3 regions of the Pseudoalteromonas sp. MMG006 genome follow, and region 1 is predicted to be linked to each of the others. Evidence: predicted binding sites of a transcription regulator. Region 1 holds the regulator's gene; each other region holds the start of a gene.

Evidence for each region. Region 1 encodes sigma-54, which starts transcription at its own class of promoters, with help from an activator protein. Its sites were predicted from a motif close to GTTGGCACGNNNNTNGNNT; they were not measured.
Region 2: the regulator sigma-54 is predicted to act here: its motif matches at 2,617-2,635, upstream of J8L73_RS14170 (DUF2726 domain-containing protein).
Region 3: the regulator sigma-54 is predicted to act here: its motif matches at 1,668-1,686, upstream of J8L73_RS04870 (DUF3192 domain-containing protein).

The regions. Positions count from the first base shown of each region.
Region 1 covers NZ_JAGJEJ010000003.1:22,905-28,784, forward strand. The annotation lists gene lptA (lipopolysaccharide transport periplasmic protein LptA) at 1-427, shown strand, start outside; gene lptB (LPS export ABC transporter ATP-binding protein) at 424-1,149, shown strand; gene J8L73_RS04265 (RNA polymerase factor sigma-54) at 1,219-2,718, shown strand; gene hpf (ribosome hibernation promoting factor) at 2,745-3,032, shown strand; gene ptsN (PTS IIA-like nitrogen regulatory protein PtsN) at 3,037-3,489, shown strand; gene rapZ (RNase adapter RapZ) at 3,506-4,363, shown strand; gene J8L73_RS04285 (HPr family phosphocarrier protein) at 4,393-4,665, shown strand; gene mgtE (magnesium transporter) at 4,782-5,880, shown strand, end outside.
Region 2 covers NZ_JAGJEJ010000015.1:65,603-71,482, reverse strand. The annotation lists gene tyrS (tyrosine--tRNA ligase) at 1-143, shown strand, start outside; gene ampE (regulatory signaling modulator protein AmpE) at 208-1,152, opposite strand; gene mtnN (5'-methylthioadenosine/S-adenosylhomocysteine nucleosidase) at 1,153-1,860, opposite strand; gene J8L73_RS14170 (DUF2726 domain-containing protein) at 1,981-2,577, opposite strand; gene folE2 (GTP cyclohydrolase FolE2) at 2,694-3,614, opposite strand; gene arcB (aerobic respiration two-component sensor histidine kinase ArcB) at 3,846-5,880, shown strand, end outside.
Region 3 covers NZ_JAGJEJ010000003.1:141,697-147,576, forward strand. The annotation lists gene J8L73_RS04865 (D-2-hydroxyacid dehydrogenase) at 601-1,545, shown strand; gene J8L73_RS04870 (DUF3192 domain-containing protein) at 1,729-2,109, shown strand; gene J8L73_RS04875 (diguanylate cyclase) at 2,195-3,094, opposite strand; gene J8L73_RS04880 (ATP-binding protein) at 3,078-5,880, opposite strand, start outside.

The sequences.
Region 1 (5,880 bases):
CGACAAACAAGAAGGTCAGCTAAAAGCCAATGTTGGGATTTTTGAAAAGAACGTTGAAATTATTCACGGTAATCGTCGTATTACAGCTGACCGCTTAGAAGTACATAAGCGCGATGATTTAGGTGATAACAAACAGTTACTAATAGCAACAGGTAGCCCAGCTTATTTCGAAGAAAAACAAGCTGACGGCACGGTAATGAGCGCCAGTGCAAACGAGGTGCGTTACGATGTAGCAAAACGATTTTTAACGCTTGTTGGTGATGCTGAAGTTGCGCAAGCAGGTCAAAAAATCAATGCAAAAAGCATTACGTACGACATGCAACAGCAATTAATTAGCGCCGAAAAAGATGAAAACTCAACCGACCGCGTGCACACTATTTTAGTGCCTGTTAAGCCAAAAAAAGAAAGTGATAAAGGTCAGCCATGAGCACATTAAAAGCAGAGCTATTAGCAAAAAGCTATAAAGGTCGCGAAGTTGTAAAAAACGTTGGCCTTGAAGTCAAAGCCGGCAGTATTGTAGGGTTACTCGGACCAAATGGTGCAGGCAAAACGACTACTTTTTATATGATAGTAGGCCTTGTACCAAGCGATAAAGGCAAAATTTCTATCGATGAGAACGATATTACTCTTTTACCCATGCATAGTCGTGCTAGATTAGGCATAGGTTACTTGCCACAAGAATCGTCAATTTTTAGAAAGCTTAGCGTTTATCAAAACCTAATGGCTATTTTAGAAACGCGTAAAGAGCTTAATAAAAAAGCGAGAGAAGATACGCTTAACAACTTGTTAGATGAATTTAGTATCCAACATATTCGAGACAGCCAAGGTATGGCTTTATCGGGTGGTGAGCGCCGTCGTGTAGAAATAGCGCGCGCATTAGCCGCTAATCCTAAATTTATTTTATTGGATGAGCCTTTTGCAGGTGTTGACCCTATATCGGTATTAGATATAAAGAAAATAATAGAACACCTTAAAAATCGCGGCATTGGTGTATTAATTACCGACCATAATGTAAGAGAAACCCTTGATGTTTGTGAAAAAGCCTACATTGTTTCTCATGGAGAGTTAATTGCTTCTGGTACACCAGAGCACGTATTAAACGATAAAACGGTACGCGATGTTTATTTAGGCGAGCAATTTAGGCTGTAACATTTACGCCATGTCTTTAAGCATCTGCTAGTATTAATTATAACAACATAAAAGGATTGTTAGAGATACATGAGGCAATCATTACAGCTGCGCATGGGCCAGCAACTTACAATGACTCCACAGCTGCAACAAGCAATTCGTTTGCTGCAACTCAGTACATTGGATCTCCAGCAAGAAATACAAGAAGCGCTTGATAGTAATCCGCTTCTCGAAGTAGATGAACAAGATTACACGGAAGAATCGGCTGGTAAAAACGAGCAAAAAGCAGATAACGACGAAGTAACCGTAAGCGCTAGTGCTGACGAAAAACCGAGCGAGTACGAGCAAGATAGTGGTGAAGCACTTACTAAAGATACAGTAAGTGACGAAATGGCTATGGATGTAAGCTGGGATGAGTACATGAGCGCAGCACCTGCTTCATCATCAGGCCCAATGCCAGAAGATGAATCTATTTACCAAGGTGCTTCAACCGAAACACTTCACGAATACCTAATGTGGCAATTACAGCTCACGCCATTTAGTCCCACGGATGAAGCTATCGCAATAGCGATAGTTGAAGCCGTAGATGACTCTGGTATTTTAACACTTAGTTGTGAAGAAATTTTAGAAAGCTTTAATCAAGAGAATGACGACGAAGGTGAAGTTGAACTTGATGAAATAGAGGCCGTTTTAAAACGTATTCAGTTATTTGATCCTGTGGGTATAGCAGCTCGTAGCTTACAAGAGTGTTTGTGTATTCAGCTAAATCAGTTTGATAAAGATGCGCCTTTTATCAATGAAACAAAGATGATTTTAACCGAGCATATTGATCTATTAGCAGCTCGCGACTATCGTACATTAATGAAGAAAACTAAGCTCAAAGAAGACGAGCTTAAAGAAGTAATGACGTTAATACACACTCTAAACCCTAAACCCGCAGATACTATAGTAAGGGAAGAGTCAGAGTATGTAATTCCCGATGTGTCGGTGAAAAAAATAAAAGGCCGCTGGGTCGTTGAGCTAAACCCAGATAGCATGCCTAAAATACGTGTTAATAGCCAATATGCAGCTATGTCGCGTACAGTTAAATCTAGTGGTGATAGTCAATTTATTCGCTCTCATTTACAAGAAGCTAAATGGTTTATAAAAAGCCTAGAGAGCAGAAACGACACATTGCTTAAAGTAACTAATTGTATTGTTAAGCAGCAACAGGGCTTTTTTGAGCATGGTCCAGAGGCCATGAAGCCTATGGTTTTAAACGATGTTGCTGAAATGGTAGAAATGCACGAATCGACTATTTCGCGCGTAACTACTCAAAAGTACATGCACACGCCACGTGGTATATTTGAGCTTAAATACTTTTTCTCAAGCCATGTAAGCACCGAAAATGGCGGTGAGTGTTCGTCTACAGCAATACGTGCTTTGATAAAAAAATTGATTGCCGCAGAAAACTCAGCAAAACCATTGAGTGATAGTAAAATTGCGGATATATTGGCTGAGCAAGGAATTAAAGTAGCTAGACGCACAATCGCAAAATACCGCGAATCTCTGGCTATTCCACCGTCTAATCAACGAAAGAGTTTGATATAAGACGCAAAACAAAGAGGAAAACGCTTATGCAACTAAACTTAACTGGTCGTCATGTAGATGTTACTGATTCATTGAGAGACTACGTAAATAATAAATTTGCAAAGCTAGAAAGGCATTCTGATCATATAAACAATGTTCATGTCATTCTCGATGTAGAAAAACTCAACCAAAAAGCTGAAGCTACTATCCATGTAAGTGGTGCAGAATTATTTGCATCTACTGAACATCAAGATATGTATGCTGCCATTGACTCGTTGATTGATAAGCTCGATCGTCAAGTTATTAAACACAAAGAGAAGCTTGCTCGACACTAATATGATGAAATTAAGCTCACTTATATGCCAGGACTGCAGCAAAGCTGCGGTCCTTTTTAATAGCAAAAAAAGAATTTTAGAGTTTATTAGTGAGCTTGCTCATGAAAAGCTTCCTTACCTTTCCCAACAAGATATCTTATCTGCTTTAATGAATAGAGAGAAACTTGGCAGCACGGGGATAGGCCGTGGTATAGCAATCCCTCATGGAAGAATGAGTGGTGCAGAAGAGCCATTAGCATTAGTACTTGTAAGTGAAAAAGCAATAAATTTTGACGCGATTGATAACCGCCCAGTTGATATATTTGTTGCACTCATCGTACCAGATGGCGATAACCAGCAGCACCTAAAGACTCTTGCAACTATAGCTGATAGACTAAATGACAAAGAGTTTTGTAAACAGCTACGCTGTGCAAAATCTGATGCTGAGCTTTACCAAGTCATTGTTAACCAATCGTAGTTTAAAAGGGTGATAAATGGAGTTAATTATCATAAGTGGCCGCTCCGGTTCTGGAAAGTCGGTTGCTTTACGCGTTGTAGAAGATTTAGGTTATTATTGCGTAGATAACATACCAGTAAACCTACTCCCCTCTTTAGTGCGAAGTGTGTCGGACACCTACGATAAAATAGCTGTTAGTATCGATGTGCGTAACATCCCAAAAGAACAAGATGAATTTAATGATATCTTTGAATACCTTCCAGGTTTTGCAAATCCCACTTTATTTTATCTAGATAGTGACGATCAAACCCTGATCAAACGCTTTTCTGAAACACGCCGGTTGCACCCGCTTTCTATTGACTCGTTACCACTTGATTTAGCTATACAAAAAGAAAAACAATTGCTAGATGTATTGGTAACCCGTGCTGACTTTATGCTCGATACAAGCGACTTGAGTGTTCACCAATTAGCGGAGTCTATCCGTGAGAAAATTCTCGGTAAAAAAGATAAGCAACTTATTGTAACCTTTGAGTCATTTGGTTTTAAACACGGTATCCCTAAAGAGGCTGACTATGTATTTGACGCTCGTTTTTTGCCAAATCCGCATTGGGAGCCAGAGCTTAAGCCTTTAAATGGCTTAGACCAACCGGTTAAAGATTATTTAGCGAGCCACAGCATAGTACAAAAATTCACTTGGCAAATTCAAACATTTGTACAAACATGGCTACCACACCTAGAGCGTAATAATCGTAGTTACTTAACAATTGCCATTGGCTGTACTGGCGGGCAACACCGTTCGGTGTATTTAGCTCAAACAATTGGTGAGAGCTTTGCGATGACGCACCCTAATGTAAAAATTAGACACCGTGAACAAGAAAATAATACAGCCAAATAATCACCTGTTCAGCTTACATAGAGTAGATTATGCATTGTGAAGACACTTTTTTAATAAAAAACAAACTTGGCTTACACGCTAGAGCTGCGACAGTGCTTGCACAGTTAGCCGTGCAGTTTGATGCCACCATTACACTGTTTCAAGATGATAAAGAAGCAGCTGGCGATAGCGTACTTGCATTAATGCTACTAGAAAGCAGCCAAGGTAAAGAAGTTAAAGTAGTGTGTGAAGGCCCTGATTCTGAGCAAGCCTTACATGCTGTTGGGCAGTTAATTGCACAACGGTTTAATGAACAAGAATAATTAAGCTTAACTTTTAGTAATAAAAAATTTTACCCGGTTAAGCTTATAAATAAGGTTAGTGCGCCTGTACACTTACCGCCTCCCCTAAGTAATATAAAAATTTGTAAAGGACGCCAATGCCTGAAGCTTTTGAACAAGATTACCCACTTCAACAATTAAAACAGGTGACCAAGTCACTTAATAGTGGTCAATTTGTTCAAGTTAGGCGCATGCTTGCAAAAACAGCTCCTTGTGACACTGCACTATTATTAGAATCATCACCCCATAAAATCCGTCGTTTACTTTGGCAATTAGTTGACCCTGATGTGCAAGGTGATGTTCTTGAAGAACTCTCTGAAGATGTACGTTTAGGCATTATTGCTCAAATGGAGCCTAAGCACATAGCCGCCGCCACTGAAGACATGGGGCATGATGATTTAGGTGAAGTGCTACGAAGCCTGCCTGACACCGTTTATAAAGACGTTGTTAGCGCAATGGATATTCAAGACAGGGAACGAGCAACTCAAGCCCTATCATATCAAGAGCGCTCCGCTGGCGCGTTGATGAACACCGATACGGTAACCATTCGCCCTGATGTTACTCTTGATGTAGTGCTCCGTTATATAAGACTCAGAGGCGAGCTCCCTGAAGGCACTGATGACTTATATGTAGTCGATAAACATAACTGTTTTTTAGGTGCATTATCACTCAGTACCTTACTAACTAACCCACCAGAAAAAATCGTTCTTGATTTAATGGACGAAGATTGTGAATCAATTCCAATCTCTATGGATGAAAGTGAAGTTGCACAGCTTTTTGAGCGTCATAACTGGATATCTGCACCGGTAGTTGATGATAACGCACACCTGTTAGGCCGTGTCACCATTGATGACATTGTTGATGTAATACGCGAAGACGCTGAGCATAGCCTTTTGAGCTTAGCGGGTCTTGATGACGAAGAAGATACCTTTGCACCCGTTTTAAAAAGCTCAAAAAAACGCTCAGTTTGGTTAGGTGTAAACTTATTGACCGCTCTTGCAGCAGCCTTTGTAGCAAGCTTTTTTGAAGGTACTTTAGATGTATTGCCTATTTTGGCGGTGCTAAACGGTATTGTGCCTTCTATGGGGGGCGTTGCTGGCAGCCAATCTTTAACACTTGTTATTCGTGGTATTGCTGTAGGTCATATAAATCAAACAAACCAACGCTTCTTAATGATGAAGGAGCTTGCCATTGGCG
Region 2 (5,880 bases), on a different contig from region 1:
AAGCAATGCGAATGATTAAGCAAGGTGCGGTAAAACTTAACGGTGAAGATAAAATCACTGATACTAAACTTGAAGTAGCAAAAGGCACGACGGCTATTTACCAAGTAGGTAAACGTAAGTTTGCGAACATTACTGTAGCGTAATCGCAGCAGTTGAAACTAAAAAACCAGCTTAGGCTGGTTTTTTTGTGCTCTTATTTTGAGCTTTTTAAATCAATTTTAATATTTCAATGCTAATAATTACTAACAGCCAAAATGCGCGAGCTTGGTTTAATCTATTAATTATTACAGGGACGTCTTCGGCTTTTGGTAGTCTCTCGTTGCTAATTCGCATTTTATTAAAGCGCTCACCAAAGTAAACCGCAGGTCCGCCAAGTTGCACACCAAGTGATGCCGAACATGCGCTTAAAATCCACCCTGTATTTTTTTGATAAAAATGTCTGCCATAGTGCTTTATGTAATGCATGCTTTGTTTACTTGCTTTGCTTGCAGCAATTGTTAATGCAAGCAGCCGTATTGGAATAAATTCGATTATATACAAAAGTATTTTAAGCGGTTTTAAAAAGTGGCTATTGGGTGATATATCGGTGCGCCAAGCCTGCTGCATTAAAGTGAGCAGTCGATATGCTAAAGCGGCAATCGGGCCAAACAATAAAAATATGAATATAACCACAAAGTAATTACGAGCAGTTCGTAAGATTAAGCTTTCAATTAAGGCTTTAATTATACCTGGTGCTGATAGTTTATTAACCTCTCTGGCAAGTAATGGCTTTAATAGTTCACGCGCGGTAGATTTTTGGTTTTGTTTTACTAACTTTGCAATACGCAGGGCTTTTTTATCAATCGCTTTGCTTTCAAGGCACAAATATAAAATGAGGCCTGCGAGAAGATCAGGATAAAAGGCAAATTCGAGCAGTAACACAAGAATAATAAGAATAACGCTTAAAACTAGCGTAAAGGCTAGGATGGAGGCTAAATAAAGGTAGCTTTTAGGTTCACTTGGTTTATAAACTCGCTTTCCAATAGCATTAAAAACAGCGGTTAATACTGTATTTGGGTGATACCAGCTTACTAAAGGAAAAAAGCGCTCAGCGAGGAGCGCTATTATAAAGGCAATAAAGTCCAAATGATTTTGAACAATATTGCTAAGCATTTAAAGGCTTACAGCCGTTAGTTTTTCTAAAAGTGCGACAACCATTTTAGATGAGTTGATTGAAGCTGTTTCTAAGTACTCTTCAAATGATTGCGGCGACTCTTTTCCGGCAATGTCAGACATAGAGCGAATAACAACAAACGGTGTATTAAGTGTAAAACACGTTTGAGCAATTGATGCGCCTTCCATTTCAACAGCAAGCATTGATGGGAAATCGCTGCGAGCTTTATCAATTCGTACTGGATCACACATAAAGGTATCGCCAGTGCAAATTAAGCCAACTAACGTCTTAACATCGCTAATTTGTGCAATAGTTTGCTCTGCAGTTTCTACTAATTTTGGGTGCGCTGTAAAGCTTGCAGGCATTTGTGGAACTTGGCCGATTTCGTAGCCAAATGCGGTCACGTCTACATCGTGATGACGCACTTCTGACGAGATGACTACATCGCCAACACTCAATGATGGATCAAACCCACCGGCAGAGCCCGTGTTAATAACACAATCAGGTTTAAAGTTATCAATGAGTAACGTGGTCGCAATAGTTGAAGCAACTTTACCAATACCAGATTGAACAAGCGTTACTGTGTTTCCAGCTAACTCGCCAGTATAAAAAGTGAAACCTGCTTTAGTTAAAATTTGTGGGTTTTGCATTGCTTCACGTAAAATTTTAACTTCTGGCTCCATTGCGCCGATAATACCAACATTCATAGTGTTAAATTCCTGAGTTTGAATAATTTGATTATACGTGAAGTTAGCTATAAAAAACAAAAAAGCGAGCTTGTTTATGAGCTCGCTTCAAATACTTTTGAAAGTGTATTTAATTATATTTTATATTTCGGCTAGGGCAGTTGTTTGCACTTTAGCTTGAGAAGGAGATAACACCGCAGGTTTGTGTACGCGGTTGCGAACTGGGCGCTGAGTTTGTGCAGCTGCAGGTTTACCGAGTTTAAACATTATTGCATCGCGAACTTCTGAAGGACGGTAGCCCGATTTAACCTTCATACGAATATGTGGAATGCCAGCAGATTCTAAGGCGCCATTTACAAACCAATCGCGCTGGGCTTTGTGGCCATCTTTATTGGCGTTGTTAACTAAGTCAACAGCGGCAACAATGGTCAGCTTTTCTTTATCGATTAATACAAAGTCGAGTTGCTTATTTTTAGCTTTTGCTAAAGCAGCACGCTTAGATTTAGCCGAAAGGCCTTGTTTACAATCAATAACGTCGATTAATTTAACGCGGCTGACTATTTTAAATTGGTCGCCAACTGCACGTTCTAATAGGTTTAAAAATGCGCCCTCAACCTGCGTAAACACAGTTTGTTTACGGGTAAAAGGATACGGGTTTCCGCCATCATCATTAAATTTTGACGCAACAATTGAGGCCCCAACCACTAATACTAAAATTGATAATAAAGCGAATTCCATACGGTAACTCCATAGCAACAAATTGACACTGCTTAACTAAAGCAATTTACGTGCCTAAAAACTTTGTGTTATACGTTAATTACTGTATGGATTTATAAACCATCATTGTAAGCCTGTTAAGCTTTGTAACCGCCGCTAACGCCTTTAACTGCAATAGCCACAGCGTCGTGCGCATGTAATGATTCGTAATGATTAATTTGTAGCCAATAATCACTAAAGTTATCGTTTTCAAGAACCGCTTTAATTTTACGAGCAGCGTCTTCACAAAACATTAAGTTTTGTCCATTGAGACGGGCAAATTCTTGCTCATCTTCGCGTTTTACTGCCGCCTGAACGGGGGTTTTCAGTTCAGCTTCTAACGTATCAATTAAATTAACAACGTCAAATTCATCACATGAGTTATCAAGTTTAACTTTTACATTGGCAATTGAGCGCTGTGAATGTGGCGTAGCTACAATGCCTTGCGTAGTGCCTAGCCACTCGTGCACATCATTTCGACTTAAAGTCTCTTGGTTGAACTTTTGATTAAATGCATTTTGAATAAGCTGCCTTGCAAGTGCTGCAGAGCACGGGCAAGTAGACGAGTAAGTTACATCTACGGTTAACTCATAGCTAATAACGTTATTTTCGATAGTGCTGGTAAGCGTTATAGGATAGCTTTTCCAACCAGCCTTACCGCTTAAAAGTGATTTACGACGTAGCGGTAATTCAAACTTAAACTCTATTTGCGCTTTATCACTCAAGCCTTCGTGGCTTGTTATAAATGTATCGAGTGCCTGTGCAATAGTATGCGGATTTACTTGTTGCTCGGTAGAAAGTAGGTCGAGCGCTAAAAATAAGCGCGACATATGGATGCCTTTAGCATCTTCTTTATGCAAGTTAACAAATGCACGCGCTTTTGCGTTAACGGTAACGGGTGCTAAATCTTTTGATTCAAAAATAAATGGCAGTTCTATTTCGCCCATACCAACCCAGTCTAACTTACCTGTTTGTAAGGCGGGAGCCGTATCAGCTATATCGGGCATGTTGGTTTGCATGTACGCTACTCGTTATTGATCATAATAAAGCGCTGTATTTTACACTAAATAATTTATTGCTGAAATGATGAGTTTAAGAAGTGGGCGAATTCAAACATGAAAATTTTCTTTTTTATCGCACAACATGAGTAGAGGTAACATAAAAATGCTAAAATCTGGCAAAATAGCATGTTTATACATACACATTGCCTTCTTTATATTTAAGCATACAGCTAAGAGATAAAATTACGTATGACTGATTATTCTTTGAGCCCTTGGGTTAGGGCTCTTTCTAGCTCAATAAAGCGATTTGGTGAGTTTAAAACGGCAGCTTTTTGTTATGCTTTATTGTTATCTGCATCACTTATTTTATCGAGCATGTTTTATTATGTAGCAATTGGTGAACTGCATATTGTTGATATTTTAGCTGTAGTATTTTTTGCAGCGGTTGTCTCGCCTCTTATTATTACTGTATTACTTAATTCTGTTCGCCAATTAGATGCTTCATACGCTTATTTAGATAGTGCTACAAAACAAGAAAAACTTCTAAACCAAACTTTAAAAGACAATATTAATCGTTTAAACATTGAGATTGATGAACGTAAAATGGCATTTCATGCCAAGCACCGTGCAATTGAAGAGCTACGTCGAGAAATCGCAGAGCGTAAAAAAACGCAGCAAGAGTTAGCCCAGCAGGGCATGCTACTTCGCTCTATTGTTGATTCATCCCCTGATTTATTTTACTACCGCGATAACAATGGCGTGTTTGCCGGTTGTAATAAAATGTTTGAAGAAGTTATGGGGAAATCAAGTAGCGAAATTATTGGTAAAAGTGCTGAACAAATTTTCCCTACACACTTTTTATCTCAGGTACTAACCACCGATGAACAAGTTGAGCAAACTCATAAGCCGTTAACTATAGATGTAGGCTATGAGGTTGAGGGTGAAAAACGCTGGTTTGAATTACGTAAATTACCGTTTATTAATGATGAGGGTGACTACATTGGTTTACTTGGTTTTGGGCGTGATATTACCAGCCGTAAAGAAGCTGCCCAAGCCCTTGAAACTGCTTACAAAGACAAAGGTAAGTTTATAGCCACACTGAGTCACGAGTTGCGCACACCACTTAATGGTATTGTTGGTTTAACGCGTATGTTACTTGATACAGAAATGAACAAACAACAGCGTAGCTGGTGTAATACGGTGTTTTCAAGTGCAGAGACACTCGGTAATATATTTAACGATATTATAGATTTAGATAAAATAGATAGAGATCAGCTTGATATTGCAACCGACTCAATTAATGTATCTGACTTTATAAATGATGTGGTTAATTTTGCAGGACTTATTGCTGAGCAAAAAGAGTTAGAGTTTAATATTGAGCGCAATGGCAAGCTAGACGTGTATGCGTTGCTTGATCCTACTCGTTTGCGCCAAGTTGTTTGGAATCTTATTAATAATGCCGTTAAGTTTACCCAACAAGGTAAAGTGACCCTTGAGTGTAGCCGCGAAAACCGCGAAGAAGGGCCTTGGCTTGTTATTAAAATATCAGACACTGGGCAAGGTATTCCGCAAGAACAACTTGCTCGTATATTTGATATGTATTACAAAGCGCCAGATTTAAAAGGGACAAATGCCATAGGCTCTGGCATTGGGCTTGCTGTAACCAAAGCGCTTGTTAGTGCTATGAAAGGCACAATTACAGTCAATAGTACCGAAGGGGAAGGCAGCTGCTTTACAGTACAAATTCCACTTAGTTTATGTGTAGCACCTACAGAACAAAGCTATGTGGGACGAGGTTTATATATATTACTTGTTGAAGATGTACCATTAAATGCCGAAATAGCAACTAACTTATTAGAGCAACGAGGCCATGAAGTGCTTTGGGCTGAAACGGGCGAAGATGCACTGTCGTTTGTTGAAACCGAAGACGATTTAGATTTAGTACTGCTAGACATGCAGTTACCGGATATAAACGGGGATGTGGTTGCTAAGCACATACGATCAGATAGCCATTTTGATAATCTTCCTATAGTTGCACTTACAGCTAACGTGCGCAGCGCTGAAGAAGAGCTTGAAGGGATTTCGATACAAGGTGCTTTAGCTAAGCCAATTAATACCGTGAAGCTTGATAAAATGCTTGCCGACTTATTTGATATTAAGCAGGCTAAGTCTACTGAGCCGCAATTAAAAGTGAGCGAAGAAGCACTTAAAGAAATTAATGCACATTTACTCGATGTTGAAACAATAGAAGATTTTGTTAACTCAATGGGCTTAGATGTGTTTA
Region 3 (5,880 bases), 120 kb from region 1:
ACATCTATAATGTTAAAAAACGGCACGCCAAGGCGCACCGTTTATGTCTAAGTTCGATTATAACTCAGGCGATCTAAAATACGAAATAACCAAAAAGCGATTATGATCTTATCCATTCTGAGTTTAAATAATAAATCTCTTAACCTAATTTAGCTAAGTAGCGTCTCTTATGACCCTGCGCTGACGCATAAGTGCAAAATTTCTGTTTAGTTGGCCAAAATACCATGTTATCAATGCGCTAGTGGGCAGACCACTATACTCAACATATAACCTTTTTTGACTTTTTAATAATAAAATGCGCCTAAACTAATAACGCGCTAATTACAGCGCAGTAATAAATATACACTAAACAAAACTTGTGCAAACGGCTCACACTCAACAATTCACTCATATTGGCAATATAAGTATTTTTTGTCCTAATGTAAGCCCAAAATACCGTCATTTTTAATCAAAAAATCTAAACTGCCTCTAGTTATTTGGTAGTAATGCCATTTTCAAAGGCTTCCTTTCATAGTACCTTAACTTCACATTTTCAGTTTCTATAAATCGCTAACACTTCACGATTGAAACTATTTAAGATCCACTAATTAAAGGCTCATAATGAACATTACTATTTTAGATAACGCCACATTAGCTAAAACGTCTTTAGCCTGTATTGAAGCACTCGGCAATTTAAAAACATATGAACTGACCAGTCCTGAGCAAGTTATTGAGCATTGCCAAGGTGCAGATGTACTTATTACCAATAAAGCCGTACTAAATCGCGAAACAATCAGCCAACTAAAACAACTTAAGCTTATATGCGTAAGTGCCACAGGCACAAATAATGTTGATTTAAACGCGGCAAAAGAGTTTGGTATTGCAGTGACTAATGTCGCTGGTTACTCTACACCTTCTGTTGTTCAACATACATTTTCGTTAGTGACTAACTTGCTAGGAAATACACACCGCTATCAAGCCGATTGCCAACAAGGCGCTTGGCAAAAAAGTGAAATGTTTTGTCGCCTTGATTACGGTTTTAATGACCTTCAAGATAAAACGTTTGCCATTATAGGTGGTGGAACACTGGGTAAAGGCGTAGCAAAAGTGGCAGAAGCTTTTGGAGCAAAAGTAATTATTGCTGAGCGCAAAGGCGTAAAATGTAGAGATGGCCGTACCCCATTTGAAGAAGTACTAAAAACAGCAGATATAATTAGTGTTCATTGCCCGCTTACTGACGAAACACGCGATTTAATAGCGCTTGATGAGCTAAAACTAATGAAGCCAAGCGCAATTATTATTAACACCGCGCGCGGTGGAATTATTAACGAAGCAGATTTAACCACAGCACTTGAGCAAAACTTAATCGCTGGCGCGGGTGTAGATGTTCTAACAAAAGAGCCTGCGGAGCTAACTAATCCGCTTGCTAATTACACTGGCAATAACTTGTTACTTACACCACACATTGCCTGGGCAAGTACTGAATCAATAGTACGACTAATCAATGAGGTCAGCCTAAATATTACTGCGTTCAATAACGGCGAATCGCGTAATCGCTTAGTATAAACACAATACAAAAAATAGTTAAAAAAGCTAAAATATGGCTGTTTTTACTAATTATGTTTGCAAATGATTAGTGAAACACAGCCACAAAAAACCTAAATAACTGAATTTAAATGACTTTTAAATTTGGCCTACTACTTGCCTTATATAATAAAAATACCAAAAACTCATTTAAGGAATACAACAATGAATAAATCTCTATTAGCAGCAGCCCTTATTGCACCATTTTTAACAGGCTGTGTTATTGCCGTATCTGATGGTGAAGCAGAGACTCATTGGTCAGGGAAAAACGCTTCAAGCTGGCAAGCACAACATAAAAATAATCGTGAAGCTATATCGGATCTAAAAATGGATAGCAGCTATCAATCCGTTTTAACGCAATTAAAAACGCCTAATTTCACAGAACTATTAAAAAAAGATGGCGATGTATACCAAGTGCTTTTTTATGCGACTCATAGTAAACATTCAGACTCTAAAACAACGAAAGATGAATGTACGCCACTTGTATTTAAAAACGATAAGTTGGTAGGTATTGGTGACACAGCTTTAGGTATGATTGCGCACTAAACAGCAAAAAGTCTAACCTCAAAAGTAATTAGAAACTAAAAACGCCAATATAAATATTGGCGTTTTGCATTTAAAAATATTATTTTTAACGCGCTATTATTCTATCTCTACCTTCATCTTTGGCCGCATACAAGCCTAAATCAGCCTCTTCGAGTAGTGTCTGTTCGGCATATACTTTTCCGCTTTCGGTTGTTGCTATACCAATACTAATTGTTATGTGATCTGCGTTTAATGAAGCTTTATGCTCTATATCTAAACTATTTACTGCGTTGCGCAATTTATTAGCAAATTCAATTGCTTCAGCTTTACCAATTCCTGGTAGCACTGCAGCAAATTCTTCACCACCATAACGCGCTATAAAATCACTTCCTCGCTCGCATTGAGCTGCAAGAACTTGCGCAATTTTTTTCAAACACTCATCGCCAGCACGGTGCCCATAGCAGTCGTTGTAACGTTTAAAGTGGTCAATATCCATAAGTAATACCGACAATGGCGTTCCACTGCGTTTGCTTCTGCGCCACTCACGAGATAAATTTTCATCTAGATAACGTCTGTTAGGAATTTCAGTTAACCCATCAATAGAGGCCAACATTTCAAGCAAGTCATTCTTTTGCTTGATAAGTAGCTGGTTGCGAACCCTAACTCTTACAATGGATGGACTAAATGGCTTAGTTATATAATCCATTGCACCTAGCTCAAGGCCTTTAGCCTCATCGTCATGGCTACGGTTTGCTGATATAAATATAATAGGCACAGATTGAGTTATAGGGTTTTCTTTAAGCTGCACTAAAACTTCATAGCCATCAATACCAGGCATAATTATATCTAGGATAATTAAATCAACTTGTGTGGTTTTTATAAATGTCAGCGCTTTTTCACCACTATCAACTAAGAATACGTCGTGCTCGTCGTTAAGTGTTTTTTCAAGTACCAATCTGTTTAGCGGATCATCATCCACTATCAACACTTTAGCTCTTTTCGACATCCGTCTCCCCTAAACCATTTATAAAAACAATTACTTGCTCTAATTGCATAATAAGCTCTTTAAGTGTTGCTTCAACTGGCTTGTTAGTTGTTTTAAGGTTTCGCTCGCATACTAACGCGCAATGCGATAATCGCCTAAAACCTAAATTACCAGCTACACCTTTAATGCTATGCACTAAGCGTACCAAATCATCTTTACTGGTGGTTTCTGCTATTTGCGCTAATTGAGCTTCGCACAAGGTAGCAAACTTACCGATCATAGTATTAAGTAATGTTTCATCAGAACTGAATTGAGCAAGTGCAAAAGAACGTTCAAAAAAGCTCGGTTTTGCTAAGTTTAAATCAGCTATTGCATCAATAAGCACTTTAGCAACTACAGGCTTAGTTAAATGTTTATTCATGCCGCATTGCAAAGAACGCTCAATATCAGCGGGTTCACAATGCGCGGTTAACGCAAAAATAGGTAACTGCTTTACGTCAAACTGTTGGCGAATCAACGTCGTTGCTTGGCAGCCATCTATGTGTGGCATCTGCACATCCATTAATATGAGATCCGGTTTTAATACTTGTAATAACTCCATGCCAATTGATGCGCTCAAAGCGGTGACTACGTTTATATTTGCTTGGCGAAGTACACAACTAATAACCTCTAAATTTAATTGGTTATCATCAATTGCTAATACAAGTAGACCTGATATATCGGCTTTTAATTCTGGAACATTGTGTAAAACAGTATTTAAATCTGCTTTAGGCTCAGCTAAGGAGCTTAAGCTAAATAACCTTTGCCCAAGTGCAGAGGCTTTTACATGCTTAGCAGCTAAATACTCACTGTTGGGAAGATTAAGCGTGTGCTGATGATTCACTATGATCACTGATACTTCTTTCGCTGATAGTGCGTTATTAATCACTTTAACTTTTAATAACGCCGGTAAATCATTTGCATCCACTATTATTTGTTTAGTGTTAGATAGCTTAATTGGGTATTTTAATACCTCATCTAAACTAATATTAGCCAATTCACTATACGCGTTAGCAACGTACTCAAGCTCTTTACTTTGCTCTGATAAAATAGCGAGCGCATTACTTGGTAGCATTTTATTTTGACTCGTATCAACCAATAAGCTAATGCTGAAATAAAATTCACAGCCATAACCTTTTTTGCTTTTAAGCGCTACCTCACCACCCATTAACGACACTGCATGTTTAACAATCGCTAAACCAAGACCCACACCTTGGTGTATCCGTGTAGATGACTCATCGCCTTGCGTAAACGCATCAAATAAGCGCCTCTGATCGGCCTCATCTATTCCCATACCTGTATCAATGACTTTAAAACAAATATGTTGCTGCTCTAAGCTATCGCCTTCAACAAGCTCCATTTTTAGTGTAATAGAGCCTGTTTCAGTGAACTTAACAGCATTTGTAAGTAAATTACCTAATATTTGCTGCAGACGAATACTGTCGCAAATTAAATCGGGCGCTATTAGCGGATCAATATCAATAATAAACTCTATGCCTTTACCTTCACAGAGTGGTGCTGTCAGGCTTTCACAGATATCAACAAGCTCAATTATACTAAAAGGCGATAATTTCAAATCTGTTTGAGCGCTTTCTATACGTGCAAAATCAAGCATTCTGTTTAGCATTAATAATAAACTTTGCGCTGCATTTTTAGCTTGGTCTGTATGTTGTAATTGCTTTTGTGTTAAACCTTGTTCAATAAGCATATCGAGCAGGCCTAATACTGCATTTAAGGGAGTACGAATTTCGTGACTTAAATTAGCAATAAAACGGCTTTTAGCTAATGTTGCACGCTCTGCATCGTGCTTTGCCTTAGTTAAAGCGCTCACATCCTGAATGTGAATAACGTAATAAGCAGGGTCTCGGTTTTCATCCCAAACAAGCGACATACTCAGTTGCAGCCAGTTAGTTAATTTTCCTTGAGAAAGAGTTAAGTGATGCACCTTTTTTTTATCATCAAGCAGTTGCGCTAAAGCCTCTTTAATTTGCAGCCATTGTGATTCATCAAACAATGTTTTTAATGGCTCACCCACTAAGGTGTGCTGAACAGAAAATTGCTTTCTAGTGGCTCTATTTACTTGCACTATCGTATGCTCTAGCGAAAGTAGCACTACGCAGTTAGCGGCAAATTCAATAGCACTTCTGAATTTAGATTCTGAGGCTTTTAGTGCATGCAACGTTTGCTGTTGCTCAGTGATATCTCGTCCAATTCCCATTGTGCCTAATAAGTGCTGATGCTCATTGTAAAAAGGCGCAATTGTTAACTGGTATGATTTTGTATCCGTGTCTATTCGCTGCTCTAACGTATTTCTATTTTGTAGTACTTGTTTTTCTAGCGTATTTATTTGTTGAGCGTTTTCACCAAAATTATCTACATGCATTCCAACGAGTGAAGTTTGGTCTTTGCCTATATAAGCTTCAAATGCCCTGTTACAACCTAAAAATGTGCCATCAATATTTTTAAAGTAAATAAGATCAGGCACGCTATTTAACATAGTATTTAATAGAGCTAAATGGCGCTCTTTTGCCTCGTAACTACGGTTAAGCTTTTCTGATTGACGCTGTACTTGCTCATCAAGGGCTTTGTTAGCGTTTTGAAGCGAGTCGACTAATTGCTCATTTTTACTCAACACACTTTTTACTTTAGAAAACCAAGGTTGCCAGCTTAATGGCACTTTATAATTTAGTTTGTTGTGCTGCGTATTATTACTTTCCAAAAAATGCATTAAATGCGTCATGGGTTTTACAAAAATTCGTTGGCTCAAC